Regions from separate parts of the Parafrankia irregularis genome, predicted to be linked through region 2. Evidence: predicted binding sites of a transcription regulator. Region 2 holds the regulator's gene; each other region holds the start of a gene.
What was found. Region 2 encodes LexA, which represses DNA repair genes until DNA is damaged. Its sites were predicted from a motif close to CGAACNNNNGTTCG; they were not measured.
Positions count from the first base shown of each region.

Region 1: a site for LexA is predicted at 2,018-2,031, ahead of dnaB (replicative DNA helicase). Genes of this name have one in related genera too.
Region 3: a site for LexA is predicted at 2,222-2,235, ahead of AWX74_RS00880 (HNH endonuclease signature motif containing protein). Genes of this name have one in related genera too.

Region 1 is NZ_FAOZ01000011.1:152,253-156,664, forward strand. Features, by position in the region: gene AWX74_RS40080 (hypothetical protein) at 1-80, opposite strand, end outside; gene AWX74_RS18940 (antibiotic biosynthesis monooxygenase family protein) at 105-464, opposite strand; gene dnaB (replicative DNA helicase) at 573-1,931, opposite strand; gene rplI (50S ribosomal protein L9) at 2,689-3,135, opposite strand; gene rpsR (30S ribosomal protein S18) at 3,146-3,382, opposite strand; gene AWX74_RS18960 (single-stranded DNA-binding protein) at 3,446-4,054, opposite strand; gene rpsF (30S ribosomal protein S6) at 4,118-4,412, opposite strand, start outside.
Region 2 is NZ_FAOZ01000005.1:321,123-325,534, reverse strand. Features, by position in the region: gene dapF (diaminopimelate epimerase) at 1-278, shown strand, start outside; gene hflX (GTPase HflX) at 468-1,976, shown strand; gene lexA (transcriptional repressor LexA) at 2,084-2,833, opposite strand; gene AWX74_RS10450 (hypothetical protein) at 2,943-3,587, opposite strand; gene AWX74_RS10445 (LysM peptidoglycan-binding domain-containing protein) at 3,921-4,172, shown strand; gene nrdR (transcriptional regulator NrdR) at 4,405-4,412, shown strand, end outside.
Region 3 is NZ_FAOZ01000001.1:209,348-213,759, forward strand. Features, by position in the region: gene AWX74_RS00870 (lipase family protein) at 1-827, shown strand, start outside; gene AWX74_RS00875 (DUF5317 family protein) at 1,228-1,980, opposite strand; gene AWX74_RS00880 (HNH endonuclease signature motif containing protein) at 2,273-3,589, shown strand; gene AWX74_RS00885 (GNAT family N-acetyltransferase) at 3,672-4,097, opposite strand; gene AWX74_RS00890 (S9 family peptidase) at 4,209-4,412, opposite strand, start outside.

The DNA.
Region 1 (4,412 bases), on a different contig from region 2:
GCGACGAACAGCCACAGAAGGAAACCGAAGAAGACGGCGGTGAGCGGAGCGAAGACGAGGTACTCGAAGAACGTGGCCATCGGTTCAGGCTGGCCCGGGGCGCGCTAGGCCGACGAGCCCGGCGCGGCCGGCTCCGGGCGGTCCGCGATCGCCACGACGTGTTCCACCGACGGGTCACCGGCGAAGAACGGCGACAGCGCCGCCCGCCACCGGGTGAACCGGTCGGAGCCGCGGAACGTCTCGGTGTGTGCCTCCAGGCTGTCCCAGTCGACGAGCAGCACGAACCGGGACGGCGACTCGACACCCCGCGTCATCCGGACGGACCGGCATCCAGGGGTGCTGACCAGCTCGTGGCGGACAAGCCGATAGGCGGCCGCGAAGTCGTCCTCGCTGCCAGGCCTGACTTCGAACCTCGCGACCTCGACCACCCCGGAGTCGCGCGGGGGAACACCGGAAACGCTCATGGCGTCCAGTCTGTCACCGAGGACCGGGGACTTCAGGCCGGCTGCCACGACCAGTGGCACGTTTGCCCGTGGTCCGACGCTGCGATGCGGTCGTGACGCGACCTGCGATCAGTTGGCCATGTCGACGAAGCGCGAGTAGTGGCCCTGGAACGCGACCGTCACCGTGCCGGTGGGGCCGTTACGGTGCTTGGCGATGATGAGGTCGGCCTCGCCGGCGCGGGCGGACTCCTTCTCCACCGCGTCCTCGCGGTACAGCAGGATGACCGCGTCGGCGTCCTGCTCGAGGCTTCCGGACTCACGCAGGTCGGACACCTGCGGGCGCTTGTCGGCCCGCTGCTCGGAGGCACGGTTGAGCTGCGAGATCGCCACGACCGGAACCTCCAGCTCCTTCGCCAGCAGCTTCAGTGACCGCGAGATCTCGCTGACCTCCTGCTGGCGGCTCTCCACCTTCTTCGGCGACGACATGAGCTGCAGGTAGTCGAGGATGACCAGGCGCAGGTCGTTGCGCTGCTTGAGGCGCCGGGCCTTGGCCCGGATCTCCATCATCGTGAGGTTCGGGCTGTCGTCGATGTACAGCGGCGCCTCCGCGACCTCGCCCATCCGCCGGGCGAGCCGGCCCCAGTCGTCGTCCGTGAGCCGACCGGTGCGGATGTTCTGCAGCGACACCCGCGCCTCCGCGGAGAGCAGCCGCATGGTGATCTCCATGCGGCTCATCTCCAGCGAGAAGATGACCGATGTCATCCCGTTCTTGATGGACGCGGCCCGGGCGAAGTCCAGGCCCAGGGTGGACTTTCCGACCGCGGGCCGGGCCGCGACGATCCAGAGCTGGCCGCCGTGCAGGCCGTTGGTGAGCTCGTCGAGGTCGGTGAAGCCGGTCGGGACGCCGGTGAGCGCCCCGTCATGGCCCTGGATGGCCTCGATCTCCTCCAGCGCCGGGTTGAGCAGCTCCCCGAGGGGGGTGTAGTCATCACTGGACCGCCGCTCCGTCACCTCGTACACGGCGGCCTGGGCCCGGTCGACGACCTCGCTCACGTCGGGTGCGGGGCCGAAGGCGAGCTGGACGATGCGGGTACCGGCTTCGGCGAGCCGGCGCAGGACGGCCTTCTCCGCGACGATCCGGGCGTAGTAGCCGGCGTTCGCCGCGGTCGGGACGCTGGAGATCAACGTGTGCATGTAGGCGGGCCCACCGACCCGCTCCAGCAGGTTCTGCCGGCCGAGCTCGGCGGCGACGCTGATGACGTCGGCCGGCTCACCCCGCCCGTAGAGATCACCGATCGTCTCGAACACGGTCGCGTGTGCCGGCCGGTAGAAGTCGTTCGCGGTGAGCACCTCGACGACGTCGGCGATCGCGTCCTTCGAGAGCAGCATCCCGCCGAGCACGCTCTGCTCGGCCGGGAGATCGTGCGGCGGGGTCCGGTCGAACTCGACCGGCGCTCCGGACCCGCGATTGATATCGGTGACGCTCACGCCCTACCCCCCCGCCCTGGGCCCACCCGAACCCGGCCCGTCGACGGCGGGCCCACCCGACGCAGGCCCGCCCCAGCCACCGAAATCGAACCTATGTTCGATTGGCCTGCGGGACCTGTCAACTCGCCCGTCCGCCCGACCACCTCAAGATCATTAATCCCCCGCCCGTACGGACTATCCCGATCCAGGGGATAGCTAGCCAGTGTGGAGGGTCCGACAGTAGGCGCAGACACAGGGAGGCTCCAAAAAGTTGTCCACAGCACCCTGTGGACAACCTGTTGGTAACTGCGGAAGATCTGGGGACCACCTCGGGATAGTGCCCCGCCCGGTTGTGGACAGGGCCCAGCGATCCTGACGCGAACCCGCAGCGCGCAACGGCCAGCGGCCCGATCCAACCTGTGGACGGAAAATAGTTCAGCCGACTTTCGGGCTACTGCGCCGGCTGGCCCATTCGGGCTATATCGCCCTAACGTCCGATCTCGCCCTCCGCAGCTGGCCCCCGCCACCACATCACCAGGTCACCAGGTCACCAGACGGACCGAACGCCCAGTGGACGCCGATCCCGTTCGCCTCAAGTGTCCCGCTGCCGCTTCCGCCTCCTGGGCGCACACGCCGACCGGACACCGATCCACAGTGATCTACACGTGGCAGCGGCAAAGAAACGCGGCGCCGACGACAAGGCGTGGCGCCGCGGATGGACCGTCACCGGTGCCGCGGCGCCCCCGGCGAGGGGGCAGCCGCGACACCGGTGGCGAAGTCAGGCCGAGACGACCTGAACGGTCAGCTTCGCGGTGATCTCCGGGTGCAGGTGGACCGAGACGGAGTGCGAGCCGAGCGCCTTGATCGGCGTGCTCAGCTCGACGCGGCGGCGGTCCAGCTCCGGGCCCCCGGCGTTGGTGACGGCGGCGACGACGTCAGCCGCGGTCACCGAGCCGAACAGCCGGCCCTCCTTGCCCGCGCGGCCGGTCAGCCGCACGGACAGACCGGCCAGCTGGCCGGCGATCTCCTTGGCGTGGTCGAGGTCACGCACAGCGCGCGCGTCCCGCGCCCGCTTGATCTGCGCGACCTGACGCTCGGCGCCGCGGGTCGCGAGGATCGCGTACTTGCGCGGCACCAGGTAGTTGCGCCCGTAGCCGTCGGCCACGTCGACGATGTCCCCCGGGCTACCGAGGCCGGGGACCTCCTGGGTGAGGACGAGCTTCATCTCATCCCCCTCAGCGAGCCGTCGAGGTGTACGGAAGCAGCGCCATCTCGCGGCTGTTCTTCACCGCGGTCGCCACGTCACGCTGGTGCTGGCTGCAGTTACCGGTCACCCGGCGGGCGCGGATCTTCCCGCGGTCCGAGATGAACTTGCGGAGCAGCGAGGTGTCCTTGTAATCGATGTAGTGAACCTTGTCCTTACAGAAGACGCAAACCTTCTTCTTGGGCTTGCGCACGGCCGCCTTGGCCATGGATGTGCTCCTACCTCTTTGGTTACGCGAGTTCCGATCGCGCGTTGAAGACATTCGACCGCCTTAGAACGGGGGTTCGTCGGAATAGCCGCCAGCTGGCTGTGACCACGGGTCGTCTGCGGGGCCGCCGCCGGCGTAACCGCCGCCGCCGCCACCGCCCTGACCACCGCCGTAGCCGCCGCCGGGGCCACCCTGGCCGCCGCCGTAGCCGCCGCCGCCCTGACCACTTGGACCGCCAGGACCACCCTGGCCACCACCGAAACCGCCGCCCTGGCCGCCGAAGCCACCGCCACCGCCACCGCCACCGCGGGAAGCCTTGGTGACCTTCGTGGTGGCGTAGCGCAGCGACGGGCCGATCTCGTCAACGTCAAGCTCGATGACAGTGCGCTTCTCGCCCTCGCGGGTCTCGAAGGAGCGCTGCTTGAGACGGCCCTGAACAATCACGCGCGAACCCTTGGTGAGGGATTCGGCGACATTCTCGGCCGCCTGGCGCCAGATCGAGCAACGCAGGAAGAGCGCCTCGCCGTCCTTCCACTCGTTCGTGTTGCGATCGAGTGTGCGCGGGGTCGCCGCGACCGTGAAGCTCGCGACCGCGGCGCCGTTCGGCGTGAAACGCAGTTCGGGATCGCTGGTCAGGTTGCCGACGACCGTGATCACCGTCTCACCGGCCATGATCACGCTCCCCTCGCTGGACGGCCCGTGCCGGCGCGCTGCGCGCCGAACGGGCGGCTCGCGTCACGCCGCTGCCCGGCGGGGGGCCCGCGGAGCCTTCGGCTCGGGCAGCCGGATCACCTTGGTGCGGATGACCGACTCGTTCAGCACGAGCTGGCGGTCCAGCTCGGCGACGATGGCCGGCTCGGTGTGCAGGTCGATGACCGCGTAGATGCCCTCGTAGCTCTTCGCGATCTCGTAGGAGAGCCTGCGCCGGCCCCAGACGTCGACCTTCTCGACGACCCCGCCGCCCTGGCGGACGACATTGAGGTACTGGTCGAGCGAGGGAGCGACCGTACGCTCCTCGAGCTCGGGGTCG
Region 2 (4,412 bases):
GCGAGACGGCCTCCTGCGGCACCGGCGCCTGCGCGGTGGCGGTCGCGTGGGCGGCGCGGGTGGGCGGTACGCCGCCGTCCGAGGTGCTGGTCGATCTTCCCGGCGGGCGCCTGACCGTTGACTGGCGGGAGACGACCGTCATTCTGCGCGGTCCCGCCGTTCTTGTGTCTGATGGTGTCCTTCGTCCCGAATGGATCCGCCAGGCCGCCGAGGTCGCCTCCGGTACTGCCGCTGCGGGTGCCCAGGCACTGGTTCCCGCCGGGACCGGCCGGAGCTGACCGACAGGGCCGTTCCTACCGGGCGCCGGGCCGGTAAACGGCTCGCGATCGCGGCACCGGCGTGTCACTCTGGGGCTGCGGAGGTTCCGCTGCGCCGGGGCACCGAGCCCGGGTACAGCGGCACCGGCCCGCTCCCGAACGGGGCGGGCGGAATTCGACGGTCACCGTGCCGCGTTGAGAACGGATGGTATGAGTCTTCCCGCTGACGCCGCCATGGCGTCCACCCGGTACCCGAACCCGAACCTGAGCCCGAGCTTCGACGGCGACGACGGGGGCGTGGTCCTCCTCGGTGACGGCGAGGGGTTCTCCTTCTTCGACGAACAGGGCGACGGCTTCGACCTGGAGGAGCGCGGCGCGCTGCGCCGCATCCCGGGTCTCACCACCGAGCTCGAGGACGTCACCGAGGTCGAGTACCGCCAGCTCCGACTGGAGCGGGTGGTGCTGATCGGGGTGTGGACCTCCGGGAGCCTCCTGGAGGCCGAGGCGTCGATGACGGAGCTCGCGGCCCTCGCCACCACCGCGGGCTCGATGGTGCTGGACGCGCTCGTGCAGCGCCGCGACCGGCCGGACACGGCGACCTTCGTCGGTTCCGGCAAGGCCCGAGAGCTCGCGGACGTCGTCGCGTCGACCGGTGCGGACACGGTGATCTGCGACGGCGAGCTGACCCCTGGGCAGCTGCGCCAGCTCGAAGAGGTCGTCAAGGTCAAGGTGATCGACCGGACGGCGCTCATTCTGGACATCTTCGCCCAGCATGCGACGTCCCGGGAGGGCAAGGCCCAGGTGGAGCTGGCCCAGCTCCAGTACATGCTCCCGCGGCTGCGTGGCTGGGGTGAGTCGATGTCCCGGGCCGCCGCGAGCAGTGGTGGCCGGGCGCCCATCGGTACCCGCGGCCCTGGTGAGACGAAGATCGAGACCGATCGGCGGCGGCTGCGCACACGGATGGCCAAGCTGCGGCGCGAGCTGGCCGCGATGGCCACCGTCCGGGAGACGAAGCGCTCCTCGCGGCGGCGGGGTGCCGTGCCGGCGGTCGCGATCGCCGGGTACACCAACGCCGGGAAGTCCTCGCTGCTCAACCGTCTGACCGGAGCCGGTGTGCTCGTCGAGGACGCCCTGTTCGCGACCCTCGACCCGACCGTGCGGCGGGCGACCCTGCCCGACGGGCGGGTGTTCACCCTGGCCGACACCGTCGGTTTCGTCCGGCATCTGCCGCACCAGATCGTCGAGGCGTTCCGGTCGACGTTGGAGGAGGTCGTGGACGCGGATCTCGTCCTGCACGTCGTCGACGGTTCGGCACCGGACCCGATGGGGCAGATCACGGCGGTCCGTGAGGTGCTCGCCGAGATCGACGCGGCCGGGGTTCCCGAGCTCGTGGTCGTCAACAAGGTCGACGCGGTCGATCCGACGACGTTGGCGGTGCTGCGCAAGGCGGTTCCGGACGCCATCTTCGTCTCGGCTCGGTCCGGAACGGGCCTGGCGGAGCTGGTCGACGCCCTCTCGGAGCGGATACCGCACCCGGAGATCGAGATGTCACTGCTGGTGCCCTACACCCGTGGTGATCTCGTCTCCCGGATCCACCGCGACGGCGAGGTGCTGAGCGTCGAGCACACCGGCGCGGGCACGGCGGTGGCGGCCCGGGTGCCGGTGAGCCTTGCCGCCGAGCTGGAGCCCTTCAGGGTCGCTGAAGCCCTTCGGAACTGACCGAGCCGGCGGGAAGCCGAGCCAGGGGCCGCCTGGCTCGGCATGGCGGCTGGCTCGGTGGCCGGCTCTTCCCCAGGGGGCCAGCGCCCCCTGGGGTCGCGTTCGGGTCAGACCCGGCGCATCACGGCGACGATCCGGCCGAGGATGGTCGCGTCCTCGGCCGGGATGTCGGAGAACGCGGGGTTCTCCGGCGCCAGCCACACCCGGCCGTCGCGCTGGCGGAAGCGCTTGACTGTCGCCTCGCCGTCGATCATGGCCGCGACGATCTCGCCGTTGTCGGCGACCGGCTGCTGGCGGACGACGACGTAGTCACCATCGCAGATCGCGGCATTGATCATCGACTGCCCGACCACCTTGAGCAGGAACAGCGTGCCCTCACCGACGATCTCCCGCGGGAGCGGGTAGACGTCCTCGACGGCCTGCTCGGCGAGGATCGGCCCACCGGCCGCGATTCGCCCGATGAGGGGCACGTAGGTCGGAGTGCCGCCCTCGGCCGCGACGGCACCACCCACCTCCGCCGGCGTGGCGCCGGCGGAGCGCAGCCGGGCGCCCGCCTTCTGGCCGCCGATCGGCAGCACTTCCATGGCCCGCGGCCGGTTCGGGTCGCGCCGCAGGAAGCCCTTCTCCTGGAGCACCTTGAGTTGGTGCGCGACGCTGCTGGTGCTGGTCAGACCGACAGCCTCGCCGATCTCGCGGACGCTCGGCGGATAGCCGCGCTGCTCCACCGCGGCGCGGATGACCTCGAGAATCCCCTTCTGTCGTTGCGTGAGGCCTGAGGCGTCCGCGGGGCTGTCGGGAAGATCCCGGACATTGCCGCGGGCGTCGCCTCGGCGGGTACCCCGTGCCTGGCTGGTCATCGCCTACCGCTCTCCCTGTCGATGCATCCGGCGGCGGGGCTTCGCCCGCTACCGGCTTCTCCGCGACCGGTGGCTCGGCGGTTCCGCAGCCGGCGGGCCACCCGGTCGATCAACCACTTTGTCCTATTAGTAGCTTCTGACCGGTTCGGGTGGATTCTCCGTGCTCGCTTCTTCTCGCACGATCGTCCACAACTGATCGTCCTTGACGGTAGTCGGCCGGTCGCCGAATCTCAAACGTCTGTTCGAGCGTGTCGGGGGAAGTGTGCGTGGCGGCCGTGTAAGAATCGCTCAGGTGTTCGAGCGGGCGGATGCTCGCGCCTGGGAGGTTGACATGGCCGACCCTGATCTGGCCAACGCTGATCCGGCCGACCCTGATCTTTCCCGCGCCGGTCTGGCTGATGCCGACGTGACCGACGTTGCCATTGTCGATATCGCCATTGTCGATGTCGATGCGGCCGACCGTGACCTTCGGCCGGCCGCTGGCGACGTTGGCGTGGCTGCTGGCGATGTCGACATCGCGGATGGCGACCGGGCGCTCGGCGGGGGAGCCGGTCCTAGGTGTCGGGCGTTCCGCGTCGGCGCGGCGCGGCGGTCCGCGGCCGTCGGAGGAGGTGCGCCGGCGGGGGGCGGCCATGGTGGTCGCGCGCGTCCGCGTCCTCGTGCTCGCCGTGGTGCGGCGGTCAGCGGGGTCGTGGTGCGCGGCCAGGCGGTGCGGGGCAGGGCCGTGCGTGGTGGTGATCGGCGGCCGGCGCATCGCTCGGCCCCTTCTCGTTGTCTCGGCAGTGGTCCTTCACCTGCGGCGGGCCCGTGCGGCGCACAGCCGTCCTCGGCGGCGGTCGACTGCGGCGAGGCCCAGGTCATCGAGATGCCCGGGCTGGAATGGCGTGCCCGCGCCGTCGGGTACGCGTTGCCGCCGCCCGGTGGCCAGAGGCTACGGACGAGACCACGGCGCCGGTGGCTGAGTCTGCGGCGCAGCTCGTCCCCGAGCTCGCGAGCCCAGCCCCCGGGCGCGCAACGGCTCCGTCCGGGCTCGCGACGCCGCCCGCGGCGACAGCCGCCGCTGAGGCTGACCCGGCGGGGCAGGCTCGTGTTCGCGGCGCTCGCGTGCCTGTCCGGTGCGCTGGTGCTCTCGCTGGCGTTGGTCACCGCGTCGCAGGCGTTCACGGCCACCCCGGTGGACTGTCAGGTCCACGTGGTGCGCCAGGGCGAGACGCTCTGGGAGGTGGCGCGCGGGATCGACCCCGAGGCCGACACCCGTGCGGTTGTTCGTCGGCTCATGTCCCTGAACGATCTGCCCACCGCGGATCTCGTTCCCGGCCAGCCGCTCTGCCTGCCCTGACGGTGGCCCGCCCGACGGCCGGCCACCGGGCGGGATCGGCTGCCGATCAGGTGGCGGCGGCCCCGCGGCAGCGACACGCCGGAGGGGGAGGGGCGGTGTCGGACCTGTCGGGTGCGTGCGCTACGGTGAACACAACATCTTGTAGTTACAGCACCGTAAGTCATCCACAGGTTGTGCATCGATATCCACAGGTTGTCAGTTGGCCACCCCCGGAGGGTGGTCGGCCGGTGGCATGTGGGC
Region 3 (4,412 bases), on a different contig from region 2:
CGAAGGGCATCGCTGCCGGTACCGACGACTGGCTCGACTACTTCGTCGCCGCGGCCCGCCAAGGCTGGGCTGTCGCGGCCACCGACTACGAGGGCCTCGGAACCCCTGGCACCCACACCTACAGCGTCGGACGTTCCGAAGGGCACGCGGTCATCGACGCGGTCCGCGCGGCACGCCGCCTACCCGACGCCGGACCGCCCTCGGACGGCCCGGTCGCGTTCTGGGGCTACTCCCAGGGCGGCGGCGCTGCCGCCTGGGCCGGGGAGCTCTCACCGGTCTACGCCCCCGAGTTGCACACTGTCGCAGTGGCGGCCGGTGGCGTCCCAGCTGACCTCAGCAAGGTCAGCGAGGGGGTCGATGGCGCCGAGTGGTCCGGAGCGAACATCATGTCGGGCATCGGCCTCGACGCCGCCTACCCGGAGCTACACCTCGCCGATCACGTCACCGCCACGATCCGAGATGAGCTGGACCAGCTGAAGAAGTCCTGCTCAAAGGAGCTGATCCCGAAGTTCGCCGGGAAGAAGCTGGCCGAAGCTCTCACCTCCGATCTACTGCACGACCCCCGGTGGCAGCAGCGACTTTCCGAGAACTCGCTGGGCGGCTCGGCACCGGCCGCGCCCATACTGCTCTTCCATGGCGGGCAGGACACTGTCGTCGATCTCGGGCAGGCCCGCGACCTGGCTCGCGCCTACTGCGCGGATGGAGCAGAGGTGACCTGGCGTGAGTACGCGGGCGACGACCACGAGGCCGCCTCGTACCGCCTCGAGGATGCGACCGCCTTCCTCGCCGACCGCTTCGCCGGGCGGCCCGCGACATCCACCTGTTGACGCCCCTCGGCTACCGGACCCGGGCGCCAGGCCTTGGATGTCGGACGCAGGCGGCGCAATGGACATCGCGGGGCGCGCGATATCCGTGGCAACGGCGCCCAGCGAGCCGCCTCGGCGCTCGTCATCCGCCGTGATTGTAGGGTGCGCCGACGGTGTACATCAGCAGCGCCAGCGAGATCAGTAACATTACAAGACGAATGCCGATTCTGGGTTTCATGTCGACCTGTCAACCCCCGTGATCGTACGGCGCACCGACGGTATAGGCCAGCAGCGCCAACGAAATAAGTGTCAGCATGATGCGCAGCCTCACCCCTGGCCTCATGCCGTTGATGCTAACAGCGGACATGTTCTTGTTCCTCCGTCCAGAGAAAACGGCACCCACCGGACCAGGTCACCCTGGTCATGGCACCGATGCCTGGCCGCTCTCGGACGAACGGCCGGCTTCCCTCCCGTAGCGGAGCGCCCGCCGCACTGACAGGGAGTGCCAGCGAGACCGGGCATCAGGACTGCTGACCACAGGCCGCGCCGGTCGATTCGCCGCCTCACGCGACTCCTCCCCCGCACGGTCCGGAACACCGGGCCTCGCGCAGTCCGACGCAGCATGACGCGAGCCGCGCATAACGAACACCACCACGGCAGTAACCCCTACCCCGATGAGAAGGTCACCCGGGCTCAGCACGCTGCGCAACGGTGAAAAGGGAATAAAATCCCCCAGGAATGCCAGCCGGGTGGCCGGATCGACAGGCTCGTTCTTCGGAGTCGTGAGAGCGGTAGGAAGACCTGCTGATGCCGCAGCCGCCGAGCTGTACGGCATTCGACCGTTGAGCGCGATGACAAGCCCGTTCAGGCCTGCACCGAGGGCGACGACAAGCCCCGCGATACGCACCTCCGCTTGCCATCCACGCAGGTTCGCAGCCAACCAGAGCAGAACGAGCCCGAACACAACCGCCAGCATGGGCACGCCAAGGCGCTCCTCCACGGCGGCCCGCACCCCGCTCACGTGGTACTGCAAGACCTGCACGAATGTCGCCAGCCACACCATCCAGAGCGCGGTGAGCCGCAAGAACCGAAACCCGGACAGCCGACCGCCGAGAATATAACCGACCACTACCCCGAACGCCGGGGCGATTGCCAGCGCCAGAAGCCCACGCAACAAAAACCCACCTCCGAGCAGGACCGGACCCGACAGCCCCGAGACTCCCTCATGTTCGGCATTCGCCTACAGACCACATGCGGATGGTGCAGACCCCCTACTGATCGATCCGGGAATGCGACGGTGACGGCTGGGGCGCCTGTCTGTCAAGGCGGTCTGGGTGGTGAGTGAACTCGTTGTGTCCTCCGTTCCCTGACCCGGCCTTGCTGGTCGTTTTCCGGTTTAGCATCGCCGTTGCGATCGAACGTCCGTTCGATCGTGTGGTGTGTTTCCGGACCGGAGGTGTGGTGCCATGACTCCCCGCACGCCCTCGACCATCATCAACGCTGCCGGCCCGTCCGCCGCGCCGGCTCCGAACGGCGAGCAGGAGGGGGTGCCGGTTGCGCATCGGGTGTTCGAGGGCTGGTTGAACGATCGGCTGGAACGGCTACGGATGGCGGTCGTGGGGATCGCCGCGGCGCAGGCGGCGGCGATCCGGGTCCAGGCGGAGCTTGCCGCTGCCTGTCCGCCGGAGGGCTATGACTCGGTGGGGCTGTTCGCGTCGATGGTCGCGGGGGATGTGGCGGCGGTGATGCGGATCTCGACGGGGTCCGCGGAGTGGCATCTGGATTTCGCCGACCAGGTGGTCCGGCGTCTACCGGCGGGGGTGGAGGCGTTGGCTGCGGGGGTGTTGGACCTGCCGCGGTTGAAATCGTTGGAGCATGCGACCGCCCCGTTGGACGCGGGGCTTGCGGGCCGGGCGGCTGACCTGGTGTTGGGGAAGGGGCCGCGGGCGCATCGGGCCGGGTTCACGGCGGCGTGCCGCCGTGGGGTGATCAAGGTCGATCCGGAGGGTGCGGCGGAGCGGTCCGAGGTGCGTCGTCGGGGGCGGCGGGTGTGGGTGGAGCCAGAGAGCGACGGGGTGGCGGTGTTGGGGGCGTTGCTGCCCGCGGAGGCGGCGTTGGCGTGTCAGGGGCGGATCGAGCGGGTCACCGACGCGGCGGTCGCGGGCAGGGGCGAGGGGGATGGTCGGAGTCGGGATGAGGTTCGTGCGGATGTTCTGGTCGATCTGATCCTGGGCCGGTGTGGGCAGCCCGGCCCGGCGGGTGCGGATGTGCAGGTGATTGTTCCGGTCGGGGTGTTACTCGGGTTGGACGGTGAGCCTGGCGAACTCGCTGGATACGGGCCGATCCCGGCAACCATCGCGCGGGAGATCGCGTTGCGGCCGACGTCGACGTGGCGGCGGATGTTGACCGACCCGCAGGGTCATCTGGTGGAGTTGGGGGAGCGGCGGTATCCGAGTCCGGCGCAGGTGCGGCATGTGCGGGCGCGGAATCCGTGTTGCATGTTCCCGCGGTGTTCCCGTCGGGCGTGGCGTTGCGATCTGGACCACACAAAGCCGTACGCCGGGGGTGGGAAGACGCTGGTGGAGAATCTGGGGCCTTTGTGCCGGCGGCATCATCGGGTGCGTCATCACGGCCGGTGGCGGGTGACCCAGCCCCGGCCGGGGGTGTTCCGGTGGACGAGTCCGACCGGCCGCCGGTACGAGGTCCGACCGCATTCGTATCTCGACGGGGAGAACATCACCCTCGACCAGGGCATGTCGGGTGAAAACGACCGACCGGGGTGACCGCATCCCCCATGAGAGGGCTCGGCCGACGAGCAGGGCAGAGCACAGCGATCTCGAAGGATCCCATCCCGCCTCACACCGCTCAAAGACGGCGGGCGAAGTGGAAGGACGGGATCGTGAAGCCGGTACGGAGGAAGAGCCGATGCGCGTCATGGCGGTGGGTGCCGGCGTCGAGGTGGATCTGCGCGCAGCCCAGGCGGCGCGCCTCACGTTCGACCCAGGCGAGCAGCCGGGTGGCATGACCGCGCCCACGCATGTTCGGCATCGTCGTCAGGTCATCCACGAGCAGATGCCTGCCATAGGCCAGGGAACTGCTCTCCCGGAACCCGGCGGCCGCGACGACGCGGCCCGACTCACCGTCCCACGAGCCCACCAGCCGGTACCCCTGCGGCCGCTGTTCCTCGTTCACCAGCCGGACGAAACCGGCCGAAGTCAGGTGAGGCCGCAGCTGCCTCATGGGATCGAACGCGAGCCAGGTACGTTCGGCCTCCAGCTCCTCTATCTTCACATTACTCATTGTTACAGCTCCATCGCGCGATGTGTGGACGGGCTCCCCCACGAGACGAGAGAAGCCCGGACACACCCCCGATGGAGGCCCGGGTGGCCGCGACCGCGCGCCTCAGACCGCCTCGCCGAGGGTCTCCGGCACATCCGCGGTCACCAGGTGGGCCGCGACGAACTCGACCACGGCGCGAACGAAGGCGAGCTTGTTACCCCGCTCGGAGACCTCGTGCCCCTCTCCCGAAAAGAGCAGGTACTCACACGGCACCCCGCGGGCCCGCGCGGCGGCGACCGTCTGCTCGGCCTCGAACACTGGAACGTT